Linked DNA regions of Paraburkholderia bryophila. The main gene of each other region encodes a partner of the protein of the gene in region 2 in a complex. Links are inferred from orthologs where the notes say so. Each region holds a gene or a part of one and is shown on either strand. Other genes may lie near its edges.

Region 1 (12,628 bases), 2.8 Mb from region 2 along the record:
GTCCGGATAGCGTTCGTTGTTCCCGAAGCCGAAGATCACCACCTGCAGATTGACGCCGATCTGCGGCGCGGCCAAACCCGCGCCGTTGGCGTGGTGCATGGTCTCGAACATGTCTTTGACGAGTTCATGCAATTCGGGGGTGTCGAAGTGATCGACTGGATCGGCAATCTGCAACAGACGCGGATCGCCCATCTTGAGAATTTCGCGAATCATAACTGCCCCTCCAGGAGCTTACGCAACCCATCTTCGTCGAGTACGGGAATGCCGAGTTCCTCGGCCTTCGCCAACTTGCTGCCCGCTTCGGCACCCGCTACCACATAGTCGGTTTTCTTCGACACCGAGCCGGCCACTTTCGCGCCGGCCGCTTCAAGCATTTCCTTCGCCTCTTCGCGCGCCAGGCTCGGCAAGGTGCCGGTCAACACGACCGTCTTGCCGGCCAGCACGCCTTGCGGCGCCTTCGGCGCAGGCGGTCCTTCAGGCCACGTCACCTTGCCCGGCGCGCGCAACTGCTCGATTACCGTGCGGTTGTGTTCTTCGGCGAAAAACTGGTGCAGCGACTCGGCGACCACCGGCCCCACGTCGTTGACTTCCAATAAAGCTTCGACCGATGCATCCATGATTGGATCCAGCGAACCGAAATGCTTGGCCAGATCTTTCGCCGTGGACTCGCCGACGTGGCGAATCCCGAGCGCGTAGATGAAGCGCGCCAACGTGGTATGCCGGGCCTTGTCGAGCGAGTCGAGTAGGTTTTGCGCGGACTTTTCGGCGAAACGGTCGAGCTCGGCGAGCGTCGCAAAGCCGACGTTGAACAGATCGGCCGGCGTACGCACCAGATTCAGCTCGACCAGTTGATCGATGATTTTTTCGCCGAGACCGTCGATATCCAGCGCACGACGCTGCGCGAAATGCCACAGCGCCTGCTTGCGTTGCGCCGGACAGAACAGCCCGCCGGTACAGCGCGCGATCGCCTCGTCCGGCAGCCGCTCGATATTCGAGCCGCACACCGGACACTGCGTGGGCATCACGAATTCGCGAGCGTTTTCCGGACGACGTTCGAGCAGCGCGCTCACCACTTCGGGAATCACGTCGCCGGCGCGCCGCACGATCACCGTGTCGCCGATCCGGATGTCTTTGCGCCGCACTTCGTCTTCGTTATGCAGCGTGGCGTTCGTGACCGTCGCGCCGCCGACGAACACCGGCTCCAGCCGCGCCACCGGCGTAATCGCGCCGGTGCGGCCGACCTGCACGTCGATCGCGACGAGTTGGGTCAGCGCTTCCTGCGCGGGAAATTTGTGCGCCAACGCAAAACGCGGTGCGCGCGAGACGTAACCGAGCGCGTCCTGCTCGTCGCGCCGGTTGACCTTATAGACCACACCGTCGATATCGTACGGCAGCGTGTCGCGCTTCTCGCCGACCGCGTGGAAGAAGCCGAGCAACCCTTCCGCGCCCTGCACCACGGCCCGTTCGCCGTTCACCGGCAAACCGAGTTCCTTGTACCAGTCGAGCAGGTCGCTATGCGTGGCCGGCATCTCGATACCGTCGACCACGCCGATGCCATACGCGAAAAACGACAGCGGCCGCTGCGCGGTGATCTTCGAATCGAGCTGCCGCAAACTGCCCGCCGCGGCATTGCGCGGATTGGCGAATTCCTTCTGCTCGGCAGCGCGCTGGCGTTCGTTCAGACGCTCGAAATCGCGCTTGAACATCAGCACTTCGCCGCGCACGTCGAGCACGTGCGGCACGCGTTTGCCCTTGAGCTTGAGCGGAATGGAGCGGATCGTGCGGACGTTTTCGGTGACGTTCTCGCCGGTCGCGCCGTCGCCGCGCGTGGAGGCCTGCACGAATACGCCGTCCACATAGCGCAGCGAGATCGCGAGGCCGTCGAATTTCAGTTCGGCCGCGTAGTCGACCGGCACCGGCGGCTCGCTCGCGTTCTTGCCGAGTGAATCGCCGACGCGTTTGTCGAACGCGACGATGTCTTCGTCGGCGAAACCGTTGTTCAGCGACAGCATCGGCTGGTCGTGCACGACCGGCTCGAAGCCGCTGGCCGCCTCGCCGCCCACGCGCTGGGTGGGCGAATCCGGCACGATCAGATCCGGATGCTCCGTCTCGATGCGCTCCAGTTCCTTGAAGAGCTTGTCGTATTCGGCGTCCGGCAAATCCGGCTGATCGAGCACGTAATACGCGTAATTGGCGCGTTCGAGTTCCGCGCGCAACCACGCGGCCCGTTCTGCGGGAGCGCTGTCTGCTGGATGGGAAGCGGGGGTTCGGGCCATACTGTCGGAAGATTTTTCAGTGAAATTCAGACATTGGATTATCGCAGGAAGCGTGCCCCTTTACATCGGCCGAATGATGGTTTCCGGGTTCATTGCGGCGTTCTCAGGGCGCGGAGATTATGTTCGCTGACATGCCGTAAGGCACGTCATAAAGCACACAGTAAAGCAGCCGCCTGCAACGACAACGGCCGCACATCGTGCGGCCGTTGCGAACGTCAGCGAAAAAGCGAAGCCTACTACTGGCTGAACAAACGCCGCGTGGCGGGCGAACCGGCCGGAATGCCCGCCTGTTCGAGTTTCGCGTAGAGCGTCATCAACTGCTTTTCGATCGCCAGCAGCGCGGTTTCCGGCAACGGACGGCGGCCATCATCGACCACCCGTCCGCCGATGCGCTCAGCCAACGATTTCGCGTAGTCGCACATCAGCCGGAACGGCAGGATGTCTTCGTCGGCGACCGGCACGTCGAGCACCAGCGTGATCATCTGGCCGCCCTTGTAGGTCAGGTCGTCGCGCAGGAAGTTGGTGTCGCCGAATTGCAGCATGAACACCGGGCTCTGCTTCGCGTCGAGCTTGACGAAACGCGTGCCGTCACGCGACAGCAGCAGACCGTCTTGCGACGCGACCGCCTGCACGTAATTGGCCGACCACGGCGCGCCGTCCGACAGCACGTTGATCGACAACTGCGCGTCGCACTGCGCGGCGAAGCCGTCGAGTTCGCGCGCCATCGCCACCGTTTCGAGCATGTCGGGAAATTCCGGCGACGCATCCAGCGCGTCGGCGAACTGCTGCACGCCGGTCACGAACTCCGAGAACTCCAGTTCGTTGAGCGCGCCGCTGCGATTAGCCAACTGCGCGGCCGCGCGCAGTTCTTCATAGCGCGCGCCGTTTTGCAACAGCTCCCACGCGCCGCCTTCGAGCTTGCCTTCGATATGCACCGGCTTGCTGCCGGCGCGGCGCAGACGTTGCGCGAGCGGAATCACCTTGTCGCCGGCCACCGGGCCATTCAGGCGAATCGGCACGATACAGTCGATGCGACGATCGACGATGGCCGGCGGCGCCGACGAAATCGTTGTGGCGGCGGGCAGGATCGGCTCGATCGGTTCGTCGGCATGACGAGCGGCCTCGGCGCCCTCGGCTTCGGCCACGCCTTCCGCTTCCGGATAACCGTTCGGCGTGGTCGTCTCGGCCTGAATATCGGCCGGCGTATCGAGCGGCGCGGCAGCCGCACTTGCAGCCGCGCCAAAGGTCGGCTCGACCCGCGCCGCGCCGGTTTCCGCCGTCGCGTCCGAACCCACAACCGGCTCGCGCCGCGTGGTCGGCCGGGCCGGTTCGATGAACGGGCTCTGTTCTTCCTGCTCGTCGCGCGCGAACGTTTCGGCGGTCTCGGCCGGCATCGGCCGCGGCATCTTGCGGCGCACCTTCGCACCCTGCCACGCGTTGTACACAACCACGCCCCCGACCACTACGGCGCCCGCGCCGATCAAACCGAGTGTCAACTCGTCCATGCATGCTCCATCAGCAATTCTTTTATGTGCGCGGCCGTTACGCCCTGTTCACCTGTCGCGCGGCCGCTGGCCGCTGCGCTGAACGCGGACGCCCGCGATGCTCAACTCAACCGAAAACTCAAACGATATTCTGGGCGAAACCGGCAGCCGACTCCATGTCGACGGCCACGATCCGCGACACGCCCTGCTCCTGCATGGTCACGCCGATCAACTGCTGAGCCATTTCCATCGCGATCTTGTTGTGCGAAATGAACAGGAACTGGGTCTTGTCCGACATCGCCCGCACGAGGTTCGCGAAACGTTCCGTGTTGGCGTCGTCGAGCGGCGCGTCCACTTCGTCGAGCAGACAGAACGGCGCCGGATTCAACTGGAACATCGCGAACACCAGCGCCGTGGCGGTCAGCGCCTTCTCGCCGCCCGACAACAGGTGAATCGTCGAATTCTTCTTGCCCGGCGGTTGCGCCATCACCTGCACGCCGGCGTCGAGAATTTCGTCGCCGGTCATGATCAGCTTCGCCTGGCCGCCGCCGAACAGACGCGGGAACAGTTCGCCGAAATGGTGATTCACCTGGTCAAAGGTGCCTTGCAACAGCGTGCGCGTTTCCGCGTCGATCTTGCGGATGGCGTCTTCGAGCGTTTCGATCGCGCTGTTCAGGTCGGCCGATTGCGCGTCGAGGAAGCTCTTGCGCTCGCTCGCCGCCTTCAGTTCGTCGAGCGCGGCCATGTTGACCGGCCCAAGCGCGGCGATCGCGTTGTTGATGCGCGTCACTTCGCCTTGCAGATACGACGGCTTCATGTCCGGCGTGAGCTTGGCTTGCAACTCGGCTTCGTCGACACCGGCCGCGGCCAGTTGTTCGATGAACTGCTCGCCGTTCAGGCGAGCCGCCTGTTCCTTCAACTGCAATTCGTTGATGCGGTCGCGCAGCGGCTGCAACGCACGCTCGGCGGTCAGACGGGTTTCATCGGCGGCGCGCAGCTTGGCCGTCAGGTCGTCCAGTTCGAGGCGTGCGGCATGCAGCGCTTCTTCCTTGACCGCGCGAATGTCGAGCGCGTCCTGCAGACCGGTGTGCGCGGTCTGCTCGTTGATCGTTTCGAGCTCGCCACGGGCGTCTTCCAGCGAACCAGCGACGCGCTCGCTCTGCTCGTGCGCGACCTGGATGCTGCGCTTCAATTCCTCGATGCGGTTCGCCATGTTGCGCGCGGCGAAGCGCGCGTCGGTAGCGCCACGGTCGAGATCGCGCGCCTGGCCGCGCGCGGCGGTGAGCTGTTCGTCGAGCCCTTCGAAAGCCAGTTGGTGATCTTCGAAACGCGCCTGCAATTCGGCGAGCTCGCCGTCGTGACGCTCGAAGTTCGCTTCCGACTCCGCGCGCAGCGCGCGCTGCTCTTCGATCTGGGCGGTGATCTCCGCGAGCTCTTCGCGAATCTGCGTGCTGCGCTGCGTGTAACGCTCGTGCGCCTGGGTGAGCTTGAGCACGTCCATCTGCAACGCGTGCACGCGCTGCGTGGCGCGCTCGGCCTGCTGGCGCACGTCGGTCAGCGCTTGCGCGGCTTGCGTGTGGGCGGCTTCGGCGCGGATCGCGGCGGCCTTCGCCTCGTCGGCGAGCAAAGCCTGAGCGCGCACCTGGCGGCCGAGGTTTTCGATTTCCTGCTGACGCGCCAGCATGCCGGCCTGTTCGGAGTCGGCGGCATACAACTGCACGCCGACGCGCGTCACCACGTGACCCGCCTTGACGACGAACGAACCGCCTTCCGGCAATTGCGAGCGCATCGCCAACGCCTGCTGCAGATCGTCGGCGACGAACGCGAGGCCCAGCCAGTCGTTCAACACCGCGCGAATGCCGGCGTCGTCGATCCGTACCAGCGACAGCAGCGGCCGCAACGCGGCCGGCGCGGCGACCGGCTGACCGGCGGCCGGCGGCGCGTAGAACGCGAGCTTGGCGGGCGGCGCGTCGGTCGCGAAGGCCTTGACCCAGTCGAGGTTCGACACTTCGAGCGCGGCGAGCCGCTCGCGCAGCACGGATTCCAGCGCGGCTTCCCAACCGGCTTCGACGTGCAGCTTCTTCCACAGACGCGGCAGACCGCCCAGTTCGTGCTTTTCGAGCCACGGCTGGATCTTGCCTTCGGTCTGGACGTTTTCCTGCAATTGCTTGAGCGCGGCGAGGCGTGCGTCGAGCTGATGAATCTGCGCGCTTTCCGACTGCACGCGTTCCTGCGCGGCGCGCCGTTCGCCGTCGAGGCGCGGCAGCGTTTCCTGCGCGTCCGCCAGACGCGCTTGCGCGTCGTGCAGGACTTCTTCGTGCTCGGCGAGCTGCATGCGCAGGTCTTCGAGCTGCGCTTCGTCGGGGGCGTCGAGACCGCCCGACTCCGTCTTCAGCCGCTCGTGACGCTGCTGCAGTTGCTGCAATTGCTGGTCGGCATTGCGCTGATGCGCGGCTTCGAGCTTGAGCGCCTGTTCGGTCTGCGCAATGCCACCGCGCTCGGCATTCAACTCGGTCTGCGCGTCGCGCCAGCGCGCTTCGAGCGCGGGCATGGCGTCGTGCTTGGCAGCGGCTTCATCTTCGGCGAGTGCGGCTTTTTCTTCGGCGACGGCCAGTTGCTCTTCGGCGTCTTCGAGATCGTCTTGCGCTTTTTGCGCCTGCGACTGCCACTGCTCACGCTGTGCGGTCAGCGCGGCGATCTGCGCCTGCACGCGGTTGCGCGATTCGACGATGAACTTGATCTCGGCTTCGAGCCGGCTGACTTCCGCGTTCGCCTCGTAGAGCGAGCCTTGCGCGCCCTGCATCGCGTCGCTCGCGGAGTAATGCGCGACGCGCAACGTTTCGAGCTGCGCTTCGACTTCGCGCAGCTTCGCGGTTTGCGCTTCGAGGTCGATCTGCGCCTGTTCGATCGCGCGCTGCTGGCGTTCCTGCTCGCCGCCGGCTTCGTTCTTGCGCAACAGCCACAAGAGACGCTGCTTCTCTTCGCCGTCGGTTTGCAGATCTTTGTACTTGGTCGCGACGATCGCCTGCGCTTCCAGCTTCTCGAGATTCGCCCCGAGTTCACGGACGATATCTTCGACCCGCGTCAGGTTCTCGCGCGTGTCGTGCAGACGGTTCTCGGTTTCGCGGCGGCGTTCCTTGTACTTGGACACACCCGCGGCTTCTTCGAGGAACACACGCAGCTCTTCCGGCTTCGCCTCGATCAGGCGCGCGATCATGCCCTGCCCGATGATCGCGTAAGCACGCGGCCCGAGGCCGGTGCCGAGGAAGATGTCCTGAATGTCGCGGCGACGCGCCGGCAGATTGTTGATGTAGTAGCTCGAGGTGCCGTCGCGCGTGAGCACGCGCTTCACGGCGATTTCGGCATACTGGCCCCACTGGCCGGCGGCGCGGCCGTCGGCGTTGTCGAACACGAGTTCGACGCTGGCGCGGCTACCTGGCTTGCGCGCGGTCGAGCCATTGAAGATCACGTCCTGCATCGACTCGCCGCGCAGCTCGGAAGCGCGCGATTCGCCGAGCACCCAGCGCACGGCGTCGATGATGTTGGACTTGCCGCATCCATTCGGTCCGACCACGCCGACTAGCTGGCCCGGGACCTGGAAATGCGTGGGATCGACGAATGACTTGAAGCCAGCGAGTTTGATCGAGGTCAGACGCACGGCGATTTCGCTGTTTGAAAAGGGAAAAAAATAGGTGGCTCGCGAAGGCCGCGCCGGCCGTTCGCCGTTGCTGCGGCGCGGCCCGCGAACTCCTTCGAACCCTCGGAATACGGGCGCCGGCTACACGCGTTCACGCTTGCGCCGGCTAATGAGGGGCAATCATACCATCGCGCGTGGACGGTTTTTGCCGTCCTTACGGTCTGTTTCCAGCCCGTCGGCGGAGCCCGTGTCTTCGCTGGCTGGATCGGGCGGCATGGCCTTGGTCCGATGCACCCAACTGGACAGCGCCGAGGCCAGCACGATGCACGCGCCGCCGGCCCATTCGCGCGGACCGGGCGACTCGCCGGCGAATAGCCACGCGGACATCGCCGTCACGACGATCTCGAACAGCATGATGATCGACGCCCGGTTAGCCGGCACGCGCGCGAGGCCGTATTGCACCAGCATATTGTTCGACGCGAGCAGCAAACCGAGGCCGAGCACCAGCAGCCCGGCCGTGCCCAGATGCGCGCCGGTGGGCGGTGCGGGCATCGCTTCGAACAGCGACGCGCAGGCGCTGAAAATCGCCGCGCCGCCGAAAATCGTCGCGGTGCGCATTTCCGGCTTCATGTCGGGCAGCACGCGGCTCGTCTTCAGGATCAGCACGTTGCTCATCGCGAAGCCCATGCCACCCGCGAGACCCGCCCATTCGGCGAGGTTGCCGGGCACCGGCATACCCAGTTGCGGCGACCACAGCATGGTCATCGCGCCGGCCAGCGACAGCGCGGCGAGACCCGCGCCCGCCCACGTCAGCCGTTCATGCAGGATGAAGTGCGCGAACAACGCGGTCCACGCCGGGGTGAGATAGAACAGCAGCAGCACGCGCATGACCTCGCCGTGGATCGAGCCCCACACGAAGCCGAGGTTGGTGATGCCGGCGGCCAAAGCCAGAGCCGGCAGCAGCCAGTGCCAACGCACCGTTTTGAGCGTGCGAAAACGCACCATCAGCACGAACAGGCAACCGGCGGCGCTGGTCAGCGCGCTGGCCGCCGTGCCGGTGACGCCGAGCGCCGCGAGCATGCGCAGCGGATACCAGATCATCCCCCACACCGATGCGCCCAGCATGATCGCGAGCGTCGGCCAGCCATTGCGAATTCCGTACATTACTGCTCCCGCTTCTTTTTTGCGCGAACCGTCGGCGGTTCGCGTCGTTCCCGCTGCAACGCATTCGCTGCGCCGCCTGGCGGGTTGCGCCACGCTATAATCATCCGCTCGCCGCTGCTGCATTGCGTTTTGCGCATTTGTTCCCACGCTCTGCCGCCTGCATGCCCGGCTTCCTGCACCCTCCGTCTGCGCCCATCCTCGATCAGGCTCGTCCGCCCAGTGAACCCGCTACTCGACTCCCTCCAGCCCTACCCGTTCGAAAAGCTGCGCGCGCTTTTCAAAGACGTCACGCCGGCCGCAGGCCTCGCGCATATCAGCTTCGGTATCGGCGAGCCGAAACACCCGACGCCCGCCTTGATTCGCGACGCCGTGATCGCGTCGCTCGGCGGTCTGGCCGCCTATCCGGCCACGCTCGGTTCACCGGCGTTGCGCGAGTCGATCGCGAAGTGGGTCACGCAGCGCTACACCCTGCCGCCGGTCGATCCGGCCACCCAGGTGCTGCCCGTGGCGGGCTCGCGCGAGGCACTGTTCGCGCTCGCGCAGACCGTGATCAATCCGCGGCGCGATCCTGACGGCGAGCCTGCGATCGTACTCTGTCCGAACCCGTTCTACCAAATCTACGAAGGCGCGGCGATTCTCGCCGGCGCGCAGCCGTACTTCGTGAATAGCGACCCGGCGCGCAACTTCGCCTGCGACTATTCGGCGGTGCCGGATGCCATCTGGGCGCGCACGCAACTGCTGTACGTGTGCTCGCCGGGCAACCCGACCGGCGCGGTGCTGACGCTCGAGGACTGGCGCGAACTGTTCGCGCTGTCGGACCGCTACGGTTTCGTGATCGCCTCGGACGAGTGCTACTCGGAGATCTATTTCGACGAAGCCAACCCGCCCCTTGGCGGTCTGGAAGCCGCACACCGGCTCGGTCGCGGCTTCGAGCGGCTGGTCATGCTGTCGAGCCTGTCCAAGCGCTCGAACGTGCCGGGCATGCGCTCGGGCTTCGTGGCCGGCGACGCGGCGATCCTCAAGGACTTCCTGCTATACCGGACATACCACGGCACGGCCTTGTCGACGGTGTTCCAGAATGCCAGCATCGCGGCCTGGAACGACGAAGCGCACGTGCGCGAGAACCGCGCGAAGTACGTGCAGAAGTTTTCCACCGTCACGCCGATGCTCGCCGAGGTGCTCGACGTGCGCCTGCCGGACGCCGCGTTCTACCTGTGGGCGGACGTCTCGCGCACGGGCCTGACGGATACCGAGTTCGCCCAGCGCCTCTACGCCGACTATAATGTGACGGTTCTGCCGGGCTCGTTCCTCGCGCGCACCGCGCACGGCGTGAACCCCGGCCGCAATTTCGTCCGCATGGCGCTGGTCGCCGACGTCGACGAATGCACGCAAGGCGCACAGCGCATCGTCGATTTTTGCCGCGCGCTCGCGGGTTGAGTCTGCTTCCCGACCGTTTCAGAGTCCAGGCAGGCGCCCCGCGCATCGCACTCCCTTCTTCAGATTTCAACTCTTCAGAAAAGCACGCATATGTCGCAACAACTTCAGCAGATCATTGACACCGCCTGGGAAAACCGCGCAGAGCTGTCGCCGAAGGCCGCTCCGGCCGACGTACGCGAAGCCGTCGCCCACGCGATCGAACAACTGGACAAGGGTGCGCTGCGCGTCGCCGAGAAGAAAGACGGCGACTGGGTCGTCAACCAATGGCTGAAGAAAGCCGTGCTGCTGTCGTTCCGTCTGGAAGACAACGCGCCGATGCCGGCCGGCGGCTACAGCCAGTTCTACGACAAGGTGCCGTCCAAGTTCGCCAACTACACCGCTGAAGACTTCGCCGCCGGCGGCTTCCGCGTGGTGCCGCCCGCCATCGCGCGTCGCGGTTCGTTCATCGCGAAAAACGTCGTGCTAATGCCGTCGTACACCAACATCGGCGCGTACGTGGACGAAGGTTCGATGGTCGACACGTGGGCCACCGTCGGTTCGTGCGCGCAGATCGGCAAGAACGTTCACCTGTCGGGCGGCGTGGGCATCGGCGGCGTGCTGGAGCCGCTGCAGGCCAACCCGGTCATTATTGAAGACAACTGCTTCATCGGCGCGCGTTCGGAAGTGGTGGAAGGCGTGATCGTCGAAGAAAACTCGGTGATCTCGATGGGCGTGTACCTCGGCCAGAGCACCAAGATTTACGACCGCGAAACGGGCGAAGTCACGTACGGCCGCATTCCGGCGGGTTCGGTGGTGGTGGCGGGCAACCTGCCGTCGAAAGACGGCTCGCACAGCCTGTACTGCGCCGTGATCGTCAAGAAGGTCGACGCCAAGACGCGTGCGAAGGTCGGCCTGAACGAGCTGCTGCGAGGCGACTGATGGCGCGCGGCAACAAGACTGTCGTCTACGGCATCCCGAACTGCGACACCGTGAAGAAAGCCCGTGTGTGGCTGGAAGAGCACGGCGTCGAGTTCGAGTTCCACGACTTCAAGAAGCATGGCGTGACCGAACCGCTCGTGCAGGACTGGCTGAAAGACGTGAAGCTCGACGCGCTGCTGAACCGTCGCGGCACCACGTGGCGCGGCCTGTCCGACGACATGAAGGCGGCCGCCGATACGCAGCCGGGCGCGATCGCGTTGATGATCCACAAGCCGTCGGTGATCAAGCGGCCGGTGCTGGTGGTCAACGGGCGGGTCAAGTCGCTAGGTTTTTCCGCGGACGATTACGCGGCACTGTTTGCATAAAGCGCGACTAGCCGTGTTCAAGCAGTAAAACGCGGCCTCGCCGCGTGACGCAAACGCTGTTGCCGGCTGCGGTGCTTCACCGCCAGCCGGCATTTTTTCATTTCAACGTGGCTTGTACTGAACCCATGTCCGGCACCCTCGCCCTTACCGAACAACTGATCTCGCGCGCGTCTGTCACGCCCGACGACCAGCATTGCCAGCGTCTTCTGATCGAACGCCTGTCCGCGCTCGGCTTCGAGCACGAGACGATCGAATCGAACGGTGTGACCAACCTGTGGGCCGTCAAACGCGGCGTGGACGGCACGAACGGCAAGCTGCTCGCATTCGCCGGCCATACCGACGTCGTGCCGACCGGTCCGCTCGAACAATGGCATTCGGCGCCGTTCGAGCCGACCCATCGCGACGGCAAGCTGTACGGCCGCGGCGCGGCGGACATGAAGGCGTCGATCGCCGGCTTCGTGGTGGCGAGCGAGGAATTCGTCGCGGCGCACCCGGCGCATCGCGGCACGCTCGCGTTCCTGATCACGAGCGACGAAGAAGGCCCCGCCACCGACGGCACCGTCAAGGTCGTCGAAGCCTTGCAGGCGCGCGGCGAACGGATGGACTACTGCATCGTCGGCGAGCCGACCTCGAGCGCGCAGCTCGGCGACATGGTGAAGAACGGCCGGCGCGGTTCGATGTCGGGCAAGCTGATCGTCAAAGGCGTGCAAGGCCATATCGCCTATCCGCATCTGGCGAAGAATCCGGTGCATCTGCTCGCGCCCGTGCTGGCCGAGCTGGTCGCCGAGCGCTGGGACGACGGCAACGACTATTTCCCGCCCACCACGTGGCAGGTGTCGAACATTCACAGCGGCACGGGCGCGACCAACGTGATCCCGGGCCACGCGGACGTGATGTTCAACTTCCGCTTCTCGACGGCCAGCACGGTGGAAGACCTGCAAGCGCGGGTCCACGCGATCCTCGACCGGCACGGCCTCGAATACGATCTGCAATGGACCGTGAGCGGCCTGCCGTTTCTCACGCCGCGCGGCGATCTGTCGAACGCGCTGGCCAAAGCGATCAAGGACGAAACCGGCGTCACGACCGAACTGTCCACCACCGGCGGCACGTCGGACGGCCGCTTTATCGCGCGCCTCTGCCCGCAGGTGATCGAATTCGGCCCGCTGAACGCCAGCATCCACAAGATCGACGAACATATCGAAGTCGCCCACATCGAGCCGCTGAAAAACGTGTATCGCCGCGTGCTCGAACAACTTATTGCGTGACCCAAGGACTATTTGCGATGACGCTCCCGTTTTCCACTGTTCGCGACCTGCTGCGTTTCGCGGTTTCGCGCTTCAACCAGGC
Region 2 (11,475 bases):
CGTTACGGCGGACGGGTGATCGGCATTTGCGGCGGCATGCAGATGCTCGGGCGCGAAGTGGCCGATCCGCATGGCGTGGAAGGCGCGCCGGGGACGTCGGCGGGACTTGGCTGGCTCGATTACTCTACGGTGCTCACGCGCGACAAGACGCTGAAGAACGTCACCGGACGCCTCGCGTTGCCCGGTTCGCCCGAGGTGTCGGGTTACGAAATCCACATGGGCGAGACGCACGGCCCGGCGCTGGACTCGCCCGCGTTGCAGTTGGGCGATGCGCTTGCCGCGCGTCCGGATGGCGCGTTGTCCGCCGACGGCCAGATCCTCGCCACCTATGTGCATGGCCTGTTCGACACGCCGTCCGCGTGCGCCGCGTTGCTGGCGTGGGCGGGGTTGAGCGACGCCGAAGCGATCGACTATCCGGCGTTGCGCGAGGCGTCGCTGGAGCGACTCGCCGACACGCTGGCCGAACATCTTGATCTGGCGAAGCTTTTTGGGGCGATGGCGTGATCTGGATCAACACCGCAATACCGATTAAATCCTGATGGGAATTAATCTAAGCCTGAAACGTGGTTTTTCACTCCATATGGTTCGAATAGAGTCCTGACATCGACGGCTGGTTTTGGCCGTCTCTCTCTTCAAGGACTCGTCATGAACTCGAACCGCTCCGCCGATCTGGCTGCTTTACTGCTGCGTGTGGCCTTGGGCGTGCTGTATCTCGCGCACAGCCTGCAAAAAATCTTCGTTTTCACGCTGCCGGGCACGGCGCAATTTTTCGTTTCGCTGGGTTTGCCGGGCTGGCTCGGCTATGTGACGGCGTTCGTCGAATTGCTCGGTGGCATTGCGTTGCTGCTCGGCGTGCAGGTCCGCTGGGTCGCGCTGGCGTTGCTGCCGTTCATGCTCGGCGCGATGTCGGCGCATTGGCATAACGGCTGGGGTTTCGCGTCGCCGAACGGCGGCTGGGAATATCCGGCGTTCTGGGCGGTGACGCTGGCGGTGCAGTCGCTGCTGGGCGGCGGTGCGCTGGCGCTGGGTAGCGTGAAGACGGTGCGGGCTGCGGTGGCGTAAGGGCTGCGCAGTCTCGCCGGCAACAATGTCGGACAACAAAAAAGCACGCGCCGTGAGGTCGCGTGCTCAGACTGCTGACCAACCCCACGTTTTTCGGAGCGTGGGGTTTTGTTTTTCAGGCAAAGCAAATCTGGCAGTGAAGCACGACGTGGCGGTTGAAACGGGCCAGAAGTGCAGCGATGAGCCACTGCAGGCGATTGCCGGGCCGCTGGCGCACGCATAAACACGCCCGCAGGCGTGCCACCAGCAGCGCGATCTTCTTGATGTTCTGCGCCGCAGCGCCGAGCAGGCACTGCTCGGCCACCTTGCGCAGCCCGCGCATCCTCGCGTAGCGATGCCCATGCAGCTGCTTGGCATCCGCGAAGCTGCGCTCCACCGTTTCCTTGCGCCGTTTGTAGATCGCCTTGCCCCAGTCGGTCAGGCGACGCGCATCGACGCGCTCCTTCGCGCGCTCCCATACGTGCCGGATGACCACCTTCACATGGTTTGCGCTCGTCGTGCATTGGCCGCGCGCCTCACAGGTGCCGCAGCGCGACGGATCGGACCTGAACTCCTGATAGCCCGCGCGGTTTGTCGTGCTGTAGCGCAGTACCTGCCCGCGTGGGCACGTGTATTCCTCGCGATACCGGCTGTATCTGAACTCGCGTTTGTAGAAGAACCCGGGCTTGTGATTCGGCGTGCGGTAGCCCATCACGCCCTCAATGCCGCGATCCTCCAGCCCCTGGCAGATTGCCGGCGTGAAGTAGCCCGCATCCAGCCCCACCGCCTGCACCTGGAAGCCAAAGCGTTCGCGCTGCCGGTCCAGCCGCGCCAGATACGGCTGGCTGTCGTGCACCGAGGCGGGTGTCACATGCGTGTCGGTGACGATTGAATAGCGCGCATCGACCGTGCGGTGATCCAGGTAGAAGAAGCCCGTGGGCTTGTCGTCGCGCACCATGTAGCCGCTGTCCGGGTCGGTGCGGCTGACCTTCGTTTCCTTGCGCTCCGGTGTGGCAGCCGACCTCGAGCCCTCATCGTCGTCGGGGCCTTTGCGTTCGTCGCGCCGCAGCGGCTTCTTATCGTGCGCTGCCCGGTCCGCATCGACCGCAGCGTCCAGCGCCGCCAGATAAGCCGAAGGCGCCTGTTCGAGCTGCACCAGATCAAACTTGCGCTTGTTGGCGTTCGCCTTCAGGTGGGTGCTGTCGGTGTAGAGCACCCGTCCCTCGACCATGCCGCGCCCGATCGCCTGCTGCACGATTGCGTCGAAGATCTCCTGGTAGACCGTCGTGTCGGTGAAGCGCCGTCGCCGGTTCTGCGAGAACGTCGAGGCGTCAGGCACCCGGTCCGTGAGCCGAAAGCGTGCAAACCACCGGTAGGCCACGTTGACCTGCACCTCGCGCATGAGCTGGCGCTCACTGCGTACCCCGAACAGGTAGCCGATGAACAGCAATTTGAACATCACCACCGGATCGAGCGCTGGGCGCCCGTTGTCCGCGCAATACAGGTGCGCCACCTTCTCACGGATGAATTCGAAATCCACCGCCGCGTCGATCTGGCGCAGCAGGTGGTCCTTCGGCACGAGTTCCTCGAGCGTCACCATCTCGAGTTCGTGCTGCATGGGCGTCGGTGTCTTCAGCATGCCCCAATTAAACGACAAAGCCCGACGCAAGGCCAGGCTTTGGGGGTACTTTGTCAGCAGTCTGAGCACGCGCCGTGAGGTCGCGTGCTTTTTTATGGCATGACGCTGCGGCTTTATCGGCGCTCACCGCAGCGCACCCACCCCATCAATACAACACGATCTGCGTGCAGCGAAACAGCGCGATCGTCTTGCCATTCGGATCAGTCACGGTCGCATCCCACACCTGCGTGCTGCGCCCGAGATGCACGCCCTTGGCGACTGCGCGGATCGTGCCTTCGGTCGCCGTGCCGAGAAAATTGCTTTTCAGCTCGACGGTCGTGAAATTGCGCGCCGTTTCCGGCAGATGCGCGAGGCACGCGTAGCCGCACGCCGTGTCGGCGAGCCCGATCACGGTGGCGGCATGCAAAAAACCGTTCGGCGCGAGCAATTCTTCCCGCACGGTCAATTCCGCGGTCAGGGCGCCTTGTTCGAGCGACAGGACCTGCACGCCCAGCAAGCCGGGCAGCTTGCCCCGCTGGCGTTCGTGCAGGCGTTCGACGGTGTATTCCGGGCGGAGTTTGCTCATGGATTGATGGGCCCCAAGTGGAAAAATCGACGGTGCCAAGCGGTCATTTGGCCGCCTGGGGGCTTCGGCCCCGGTGCATTTCTCGATATTATCAACGGCTGGATCGGCATGCGTGCCCGAAACCGGCAGGTTCAGCCGGTGCGGCAGCGGGCCGGCGCGAACTCAGAACGAAGTCAGAACGACATACGCGGCAAACCGGCTGGCGGCGACCAGCCTTCTTTCCGGGAGAATTCATGACGGTGATTGTGGTGGCGAATCCGAAGGGCGGCGTGGGTAAAAGCACGCTGTCCACCAATCTGGCCGGCTATTTCGCGGCGTCGGGCGAATGGGTCGCCCTCGCGGACCTGGACAAGCAGCAGTCCGCGCACGCGTGGCTCTCGTTGCGCCCCGACACGCTGCCGGCCATCGAAACCTGGGAAATCAACCAGGACACGCCGGCCAAGCCGCCCAAGGGGCTGGAGCACGCGGTCATCGACACCCCCGCCGGGTTGCACGGCAACCGGATGAGCATCGCGCTGGATCTGGCCGACAAGGTTATCGTGCCGCTGCAGCCGTCCATGTTCGACATTCTCGCCACGCAGGACTTTCTCGAGCGTCTGGCGAAGGAAAAAGCGGTCCGCAAGGGCACGATCGAAATCGGCGTAGTTGGCATGCGTGTCGACGCGCGCACGCGCTCGGCGGAACAACTGCATCGCTTTGTCGAAGGATTGAATCTGCCGGTGCTGGGCTTTTTGCGCGACACGCAGAACTACGTGCAGCTCGCGGCGCATGGCCTGACCCTGTGGGACGTCGCGAAAAGCCGCGTGGAGAAGGATCTGGAACAGTGGCAGTCGATCGTCGAATGGGTCGACGGGACGGCAAAGAAGGGCTGAGGTAGGGCGGCAGAAACGAGGCTGCGCGGGGCAGGCGGCCGGCCGCTACGGGAAACCGCCGCGCGAAGAACGCGCGGCGAAGCAGTGCAGTCACTACGAGCAGAACGCGCGGTCAGCGCGCGGAAGATTGGCGCGAATCGCTGTGCGAAGCGCCGACCCTCAGGTCCAGTTCTGCGTGGGCACGTGATCGCGGCTGCCCTTGATCTTGTTGTTGTCGTCGACGAACACCAGATCCGGCTTCCAGCCCGCCTTCAACTCGGCCTCCTCGACCACCGCGAACGCCGCGATGATCACCAGATCGCCCAGTTGCGCGCGCCGCGCGGCCGAACCGTTCAGCGAAATCATGCCGCTACCGCGCTCGCCCTTGATCGCGTAGGTCGAGAAACGCTCGCCGTTGTTGATATTCCAGATGTCGATCCGTTCGTTTTCGACGATGTTCGCTGCTTCCAGCAAGTCTTCGTCGATCGCGCACGAGCCTTCGTAGTGCAGCTCGCAGTGCGTGACCGCGACACGGTGGATCTTCGACTTCAGCATGTTGCGTTGCATGACCAATCAATCCCTTGTGGCTTCTGATGCGTGTCTGCGCCGGCCGAGGCCGGGTCAGATTTCGAGGTTGTCGATGAGGCGCGTGGCGCCGAGTTTGGCGGCGGCCAGCACGACCAGTTCTGCCTCCGCGTCCTGCGGACCCGGCGGCAGCAGGTTTGAGCGCTTGCGCACCGCGATGTAATCGGGCTCCCAGCCGCGCGCGGCCAACGTGGCCATGGCCGCCTGTTCGATTTTCGCGAAATCGCGGTCGCCGGACAGCACGGCTTCACGCACACGATTCAGTTCCGCGGCCAGCACCGGCGCTTCGGCGCGCTCGGCGGTCTGCAGATAGCGGTTGCGCGAACTGAGCGCGAGGCCATCGGCGTCGCGAATGGTTTCGGCGGCAATGATGTCGGTCGGCAGCGCGAACTGGTTGCACATGCGGCGCACGATCATCAATTGCTGGTAATCCTTCTTGCCGAATACCGCGACGCGCGGCTGCACGCACGACATCAGCTTCATCACGACCGTACACACGCCCTGGAAGAAACCGGGCCGGAATTCGCCTTCGAGGATGTCCCCCAGATCGTGTGGCGGATGCACGCGATACTCCTGCGGCTCCGGATACAGGTCGCGCTCGGTCGGCGCGAACAGCACGTAGACGTTTTCCTTCTGCAGCTTTTCGATGTCCGCTTCCATCGTGCGCGGGTATTTGTCGAAATCTTCGTTCGGACCGAATTGCAGGCGGTTGACGAAGATGCTCGCCACCACCGGATCGCCGTGCTGGCGCGCGAGACGCATCAGCGACAGATGCCCTTCGTGCAGATTGCCCATGGTCGGCACGAAGGCCGTGCGATTCTGGCCGCGCAACTGGTCGCGCAATTCATGGATCGAGCTGATGACTTTCATGATCGGACAGGGAATTCCTCGCGCGGCGCGAGACTCGGTCGATGCGAAACCTCAAGGAATCGCGCAGTCCGCCGCCTCACTGGTAATGACAGGTTCGGAGCGCGGGATTGTAGTGGATTTGCGCGCCGTACGCACCGAAACGAGGCGTGTCGGTGTGTACTGTGAGGTCAGGCCGGCGAATACGCGAGCCGCACGTAGATCGGCGCGAACGGTTCGGCCTGGGTGATCTCGACCAGCGACTCGCGGCACAGCTCCAGCATGGCGATGAAATTCACCACCACGACCGGCACGCCCTTGGTCGTGTCGAACAGGTCGGCGAATTCGACGAAGCGCGCGTTTTGCAACTGCCGCAGGATCGAACTCATGTGCTCGCGCACCGACAATTCTTCACGCGAAATCTTGTGATGCTGGACCAGCTTGGCGCGCTTGATCACGTCGGCCCACGCGGCGCGCAGGTCTTCGCTGTCCACGTCGGGAAAACGCGGCGTGATGCTTTGCTCGATGTAGACCTCGGCGCGCAGGAAGTCGCGCCCGAGTTGCGGCAGTTGGTCGATACGCTGCGCGGCCAGCTTCATCTGCTCGTATTCGAGCAGGCGGCGCACCAGTTCCGCGCGCGGATCTTCGGCTTCTTCGCCGCTGTCGGCCTTCTTCACCGGCAGCAGCATGCGCGACTTGATCTCGATCAGCATCGCGGCCATCAGCAGATATTCGGACGCGAGTTCGAGATTGGTCTGGCGCAGCTGGTCGACGTAGCCGAGGTACTGCACCGTGACATCCGCCATGGGAATGTCGAGCACGTTGAAGTTCTGCTTGCGGATCAGGTACAGCAACAGATCCAGCGGTCCTTCGAACGTTTCGAGGAACACCTCGAGTGCGTCGGGCGGAATGTACAGGTCGGTGGGCAGCTTGAAGAGCGGCTCGCCGTACAGGCGTGCGAAAGCGATGCCGTCGACGGTGTCGGGCGTCGAATCGGTGGCGGGCGTGGCTAGCGCGGCGTCGGCGGATGCCGGCGTGGCGCCGTGAGCCTCGTCGGCGTGACTCACGCTCACCCGTTTAGAAGTTTTGATAGTACGAGTAAGGCGTCTGCTCCACGCGCGAGGCTGTCTGCTCGGCGCGCTCTTCCAGATCGATCGGCTGTTTGTCCCACAGCAGCGCGCGGCCACGGCGTTGCTCGGCTTCCAGGCTGGGCTTCTGTTGCTTGAGCTGGTTCAGGAACTGGGTGATGTCCGATTGATACATGGCTCGACGTCCGTAGTGGGTGAGGGGCGGCTGCTCGCCCGGAATCCGCTGGTGTGCGGGAGGGTGCCGGGTGGCCGCGCCGTTATTCCATAATTTTACCCGATGCGCCGCGCGCGGTCGAAAAACGTGGGCAGCGATGGCGGAAGAGGCGGTGGCGTGCGCGGCCGGCGCGCGCCGCTGTGAAAATTCCGGAACCCGGCTTGTGTGCGGTGCGTCAAAGGCGGGCGTCCGGCGCACGGCTCCTTGGTGCGGCTGAACGTGCGTTGCGCGGTGGGCGGCGGCAAGTCGTCGCCGCGCGCTTCGCGCCCTTTTAGAGATCGGCTGCCTCGCGCCGATGTGGTCAAATAGCGTGCTTTGGCCGCCGCGGCGCGCCTGAGCGACAAATTCATCAACCCGGCCGGAGGTCCTGTTTGGCGGTAAGTGCGATCGAAAAGCCGCGTCAGCGGCGTGGCAAGGGCGGCATCGGGCGTGGGCATCTCACGCCCGTGTTGCGCTGGCTGCGCGCGTGGCTGGCGTTCGGCATCGTCATGCTGACACTGTCGGCCGGCGCCGCGCACGCCGCGCGCCCCGCCGCCAGCTACAAGGTCGACATCGACGCCTCGCCGCGCTCGCTGCGCAAGCTGCTCGAGGCGCATCTGGATATCGCGCGCTTCGCCAAACGGCCCGACATCAGCGACGACCAGTTCGAGTTTCTGATTACCGCCACGCCCCAGCAGGTGCGCGATCTGGCGGCCACGCAGGGCTATTTCACGCCGATCGTGCGTACCGACGTGCGCACCGTCGACAGCGCGAAACGCGTCACGGTAAGCGTCGATCCGGGTCCGCAAACCCTGATTTCATCGGTCTCGCTGTCGTTTCGCGGGCCCGTGCTGACCGAAGACCCCGCGCAGGAAAATACCGCTCGTTTCGCGTTTTCGCTGCATGAAGGCGATGCGTTCTCGCAGGGCGACTGGGAGGACGCGAAGAACGCGTCGCTGAAGGCACTGCAGGCGCGGCGTTACCTGGGCGCAAAAATCTACCATTCCGAGGCGCGCGTCGATCCGCGCACGCACGAGGCCAAACTGTCGGTCACGTATGACAGCGGGCCGACCTTCACGATGGGCAAGCTCGACGTGTCGGGCACGCGGCGCTATCCGGAACAGATCATCGACAACGTCAACCCGATCTCGGTCGGCGATATTTACGACGTGCAGCGCGTCGCCGAATTGCAGCGGCAATTGCAGAACACGCCGTACTACGCGAGCGTCGCGATCGACGTGGACAGCGACCCGGCCAAACCGGCCGACACGCCGGTGCACGTGAAAGTGTCCGAGTATCCGTACAACAGCTTCCGCGGCGGTCTCGGTTATTCGACCGACAACGGCCCGCTGATCCAGGGCGCGTATTCGTATCTGGATACCTTCGGCAAGGCGTGGCCGTTCACCGTCGAAGGCCGCGCCGACCAGATTCAGCAATACGGGCAAATCCAGTTGGCCATGCCGCCGGGCCCGCGCGCGTGGACCAATAGCGTGCTGGCGTCCTACACCACGACCGACGTTTCCGACACGCGCATCTACAGTATCCGCGGCGGTGTGCAGCGGGCGCGCACGTCGCAGTTCATCGACTACAACTACTCGATCCTCTACTACCAGGACCGGCTCGATCAGAACGCGATTGCGCCGACCACGAGCCGCGCGCTCGTGCCGTCGTGGTCGTGGACCCGGCGCGATACCGACGACCCGCTGTTCCCGCGCAAGGGCAACCTGATTCACGCCGAGGCGGGCTTCGCGATAAAGGGTGTGCTGACGGATCAGACCTTCGTGCGCGGCTATGCGCGCGGCCAGCAGTACCTGCCGATCGGCAAGGAAGACCTCGTGGTGCTCCGCGCCGAACTCGGCGGTGTGTTTACTAGCGGCAGTTCGAGCGGCATACCGGCTTCGCTGCTGTTCCGCGCCGGCGGGTCGAACTCGGTGCGCGGCTATGGTTATCAGAGCATCGGTAACGAAGTCGACGGTTCGGTGCTGCCCACCAAATATCTCGTCACGGCCGCGGCCGAGTACCAGCACTGGTTTTCGCACGACTGGGGCGCCGCCGCGTTTTTCGATGTCGGCACCGCCACGGATACCTGGGGCGAAAAAGTCTTTTATCCCGGCGTCGGGGTGGGCGCGCGCTGGCGCAGCCCGGTCGGCCCGGTCAATGTCGACGTCGCGTATGGCATCCGCAATAAAGACGTGCGGCCGTATCTGACGCTGGGCATCGCCTTCTGATGGACACCTGCTTCGACATGATTCCCGCATGACAACGGACGTTTCCGCCCAACCACCCGCACAGCCGCCCGGCGCGTATCCACCGGACCCGCCGTCGCCCGATGCGCCGCCGCCGAAGCGCCGGCCCGGCCGTCTGTTGCTGAAAACGCTCGCGTGGACGGTTGGCGTGCTGGTGCTGCTGGTCGCGCTGGCGGCCGGCCTGGTGTATGGCGCGCTGACCACCGAGCGCGGTACCGCCTATGCCTGGCAGGCGGCGGTCAAACTGTTGGGCGGCAAGCTGAGCGGCACGCTCGAAAGCGGCACGCTCGCGAACGGCTTGCAATTGCGCCAGGTGCGTTGGCGCAGCCTCGACGGTAGCGGCACCGATATCCAGATCGATCGTGTGGCGGCCCGCTGGGGGCTGACGCGCGAGCCGTGGCGTTTGACGATCGACTATCTGCATGTCGGCACCGTCGACGCGCGCATCGGCGCTTCGTCGTCGAGCAGCAGCGAGCCGTTGAAGCTGCCGCAAGATTTGCGTTTGCCGATGCAACTCGAGGTCCGCGACGTTCAGCTCGACAAACTGCTGCTGCGCGAGGGCGGGTCGACCACCGAGTTCTCGCGCTTCATGTTTCACGGGCGCAGCGACGGGCGTCATCACGAGGCTGCAATCGAGCGGCTCGATACGCCGTTCGGCGCGGTGACGGCGTCGGCGAAACTGGACGGCGTGCGGCCGTTTCCGTTGACCGGCGACATCGGCTATTCGGGCAAGGTCAACAACGAGGCGGTGCAGGTGGGCGGCCATCTGAGCGGCTCGCTCGAAAATCTCGTCGCTGAGCTCGACGCCAGCGGCATGAAGCTCGCCGGTCACGCGCGCGTCGAGGCCACGCCATTCGGCACCGTGCCGTTGCGGCGCGCCACGCTGACTTTCGATCATGTGAATCCGCAGGCGTTTGCGCCGGGTGCGCCGCTGGCGGATCTGGCCGTGCGGGCGGAGTTGCAGCCGGTGACGCAGAACGGGGCGGGGACGGTTGTGTTGGGGGCCAGCGCGGCCAGTGCAGCGACACCTGCTAGCGTGGCAACACCCGCCGCCACGAACTTCGCCGTCGCGGGCCATGTCTCGATCGTCAACGCCAAGCCCGGCGCGATCGACCAGAACCTGCTGCCAATCATCGACGCCAACGCGGACGTGCGTCTCGACGCCGAGTCGCAGCGCATTTCGAACCTGGCCGTGCGGCTCGTCAAAAGCGCCACGCTTAGCGGCGCCGGCACGCTGACCGGCAAACGCGGGCAGTTCGATCTGCAGGTGGCCGGGCTCGACCTGAACGCGCTCGAAGCCACCGTGCGGCCCACGCAACTTTCCGGGCCTATCGGCATTCGTTTGAACGACGACATACAGAGCGTCACGCTCGATCTCGCCGATCCGAAAGCCGCGTTGCGTGCTCAAGGCAAGATCACGTTCGACCCCGCCAGAACCAGCTTCAACGACGTGCGCATTACGTCGGGCAAAGGCCGCATCGACCTATCCGGCGCGCTCAAGCACGACGCGAATTCCACCTACAACCTGAAAGCGCAGCTCACCGATTTCGATCCGCTGACGCTGACATCGCAGATGCCTTCACGCAAGCCGGTGAGCGGCGCGACGTCGGCTTCCGCTGCCACATCCACAGCCGTTAGTGCCAAAGGCAAGAAGCTCACGCAAGCCGGCAAAGCACAAGCCGAAGCCGCAGCCGCAGCCGAAGTGGGCAGTACGGCCGGCGCGAAAAGCGCCGCGCCCGCCGATCAGGCCGCCGCCGCAGTGAAAAACACCGCCAAGGCGGCGGTGAAAACCGAACTCGCTCAGCGCAAGACAGCGCCACCCAAACACGTCGCAGCGGCACCCCGCAAGAGCAGGATCGAAGCGCGCGTGAACGGCACACTCACCGCAGCCGGTATGCTCGGCCCGGTCTTCACGACCAAGGCCGAATTCAAGCTGGGCCCGAGCGTCTACGACAACCTGCCGCTGACCGGCGGCGGCACCGTCCAGTTGGCCGGCTCGCGGATTCTGCCGAGTCGCGCGAATCTGTCGGTAGCGGGCAACCAGGTGGATCTGCAAGGCAGCTTCGGCGAGCGTGGCGACCGGTTGCGGTTTCGCGTCGACGCGCCGCAACTCGAACGCCTCGGTTTCGGCCTCGCGGGCCTCATCGCGGCCGACGGCGATGTGACCGGCTCATTCGCGCATCCGAATGTCACGCTGAACTACAAGGCCGACAGCGTGGTGTTCAGCAGCAACCGCATCGGTCATGCGGAAGGTCACGCGGAGTTGCGCGACGGCGCGAACGGCGCGCTCGTCTTCACGACCGACGCGCGCGATCTGAGCGCGGGCGGCGTCGACCTGACCACGCTCACCGCGCGGCTGTCCGGCACGCGCGCGAATCACACGCTGGAAGCCGCGGCCACCGGCAAATTGCAGGACCGACC

Evidence for each region.
Region 1: the proteins of GGD40_RS08450 (region 2) and smc are in contact, whole or in part, in a crystal structure (PDB 3ZGX), measured with the Bacillus subtilis proteins. The link is inferred for Paraburkholderia bryophila from one-to-one orthologs.

Annotation. Positions count from the first base shown.
Region 1 is NZ_JACCAS010000001.1:4,716,749-4,729,376, reverse strand. Bases 3,700-7,729 are described here. They hold smc (chromosome segregation protein SMC), read right to left. Parts: upstream 7,419-7,729; coding sequence 3,900-7,418; downstream 3,700-3,899. Other genes in these bases: GGD40_RS21260 (DMT family transporter), read right to left, coding at 7,578-7,729; GGD40_RS21270 (cell division protein ZipA C-terminal FtsZ-binding domain-containing protein), read right to left, coding at 3,700-3,781. In the rest of the region: def (peptide deformylase), read right to left, coding at 1-213; NAD-dependent DNA ligase LigA, read right to left, coding at 210-2,276; more of GGD40_RS21270, read right to left, coding at 2,513-3,699; more of GGD40_RS21260, read right to left, coding at 7,730-8,561; dapC (succinyldiaminopimelate transaminase), read left to right, coding at 8,781-9,998; dapD (2,3,4,5-tetrahydropyridine-2,6-dicarboxylate N-succinyltransferase), read left to right, coding at 10,089-10,916; GGD40_RS21245 (ArsC family reductase), read left to right, coding at 10,916-11,281; dapE (succinyl-diaminopimelate desuccinylase), read left to right, coding at 11,407-12,546; prmB (50S ribosomal protein L3 N(5)-glutamine methyltransferase), read left to right, coding at 12,564-12,628. UniProt on the Bacillus subtilis protein: Required for chromosome condensation and partitioning.
Region 2 is NZ_JACCAS010000001.1:1,890,531-1,902,005, reverse strand. What follows is about bases 4,657-7,533. They hold GGD40_RS08450 (segregation and condensation protein A), read right to left. Parts: upstream 6,595-7,533; coding sequence 5,719-6,594; downstream 4,657-5,718. Other genes in these bases: GGD40_RS08440 (autotransporter assembly complex protein TamA), read left to right, coding at 7,201-7,533; GGD40_RS08445 (DUF3460 family protein), read right to left, coding at 6,605-6,790; panC (pantoate--beta-alanine ligase), read right to left, coding at 4,718-5,551; panD (aspartate 1-decarboxylase), read right to left, coding at 4,657-4,663. In the rest of the region: GGD40_RS08485 (cobyric acid synthase), read left to right, coding at 1-504; GGD40_RS08480 (DoxX family protein), read left to right, coding at 646-1,062; GGD40_RS08475 (IS1182 family transposase), read right to left, coding at 1,178-2,680; GGD40_RS08470 (PaaI family thioesterase), read right to left, coding at 2,826-3,245; GGD40_RS08465 (ParA family protein), read left to right, coding at 3,479-4,117; more of panD, read right to left, coding at 4,277-4,656; more of GGD40_RS08440, read left to right, coding at 7,534-9,036; GGD40_RS08435 (translocation/assembly module TamB domain-containing protein), read left to right, coding at 9,065-11,475. UniProt on the Bacillus subtilis protein: Participates in chromosomal partition during cell division. May act via the formation of a condensin-like complex containing Smc and ScpB that pull DNA away from mid-cell into both cell halves.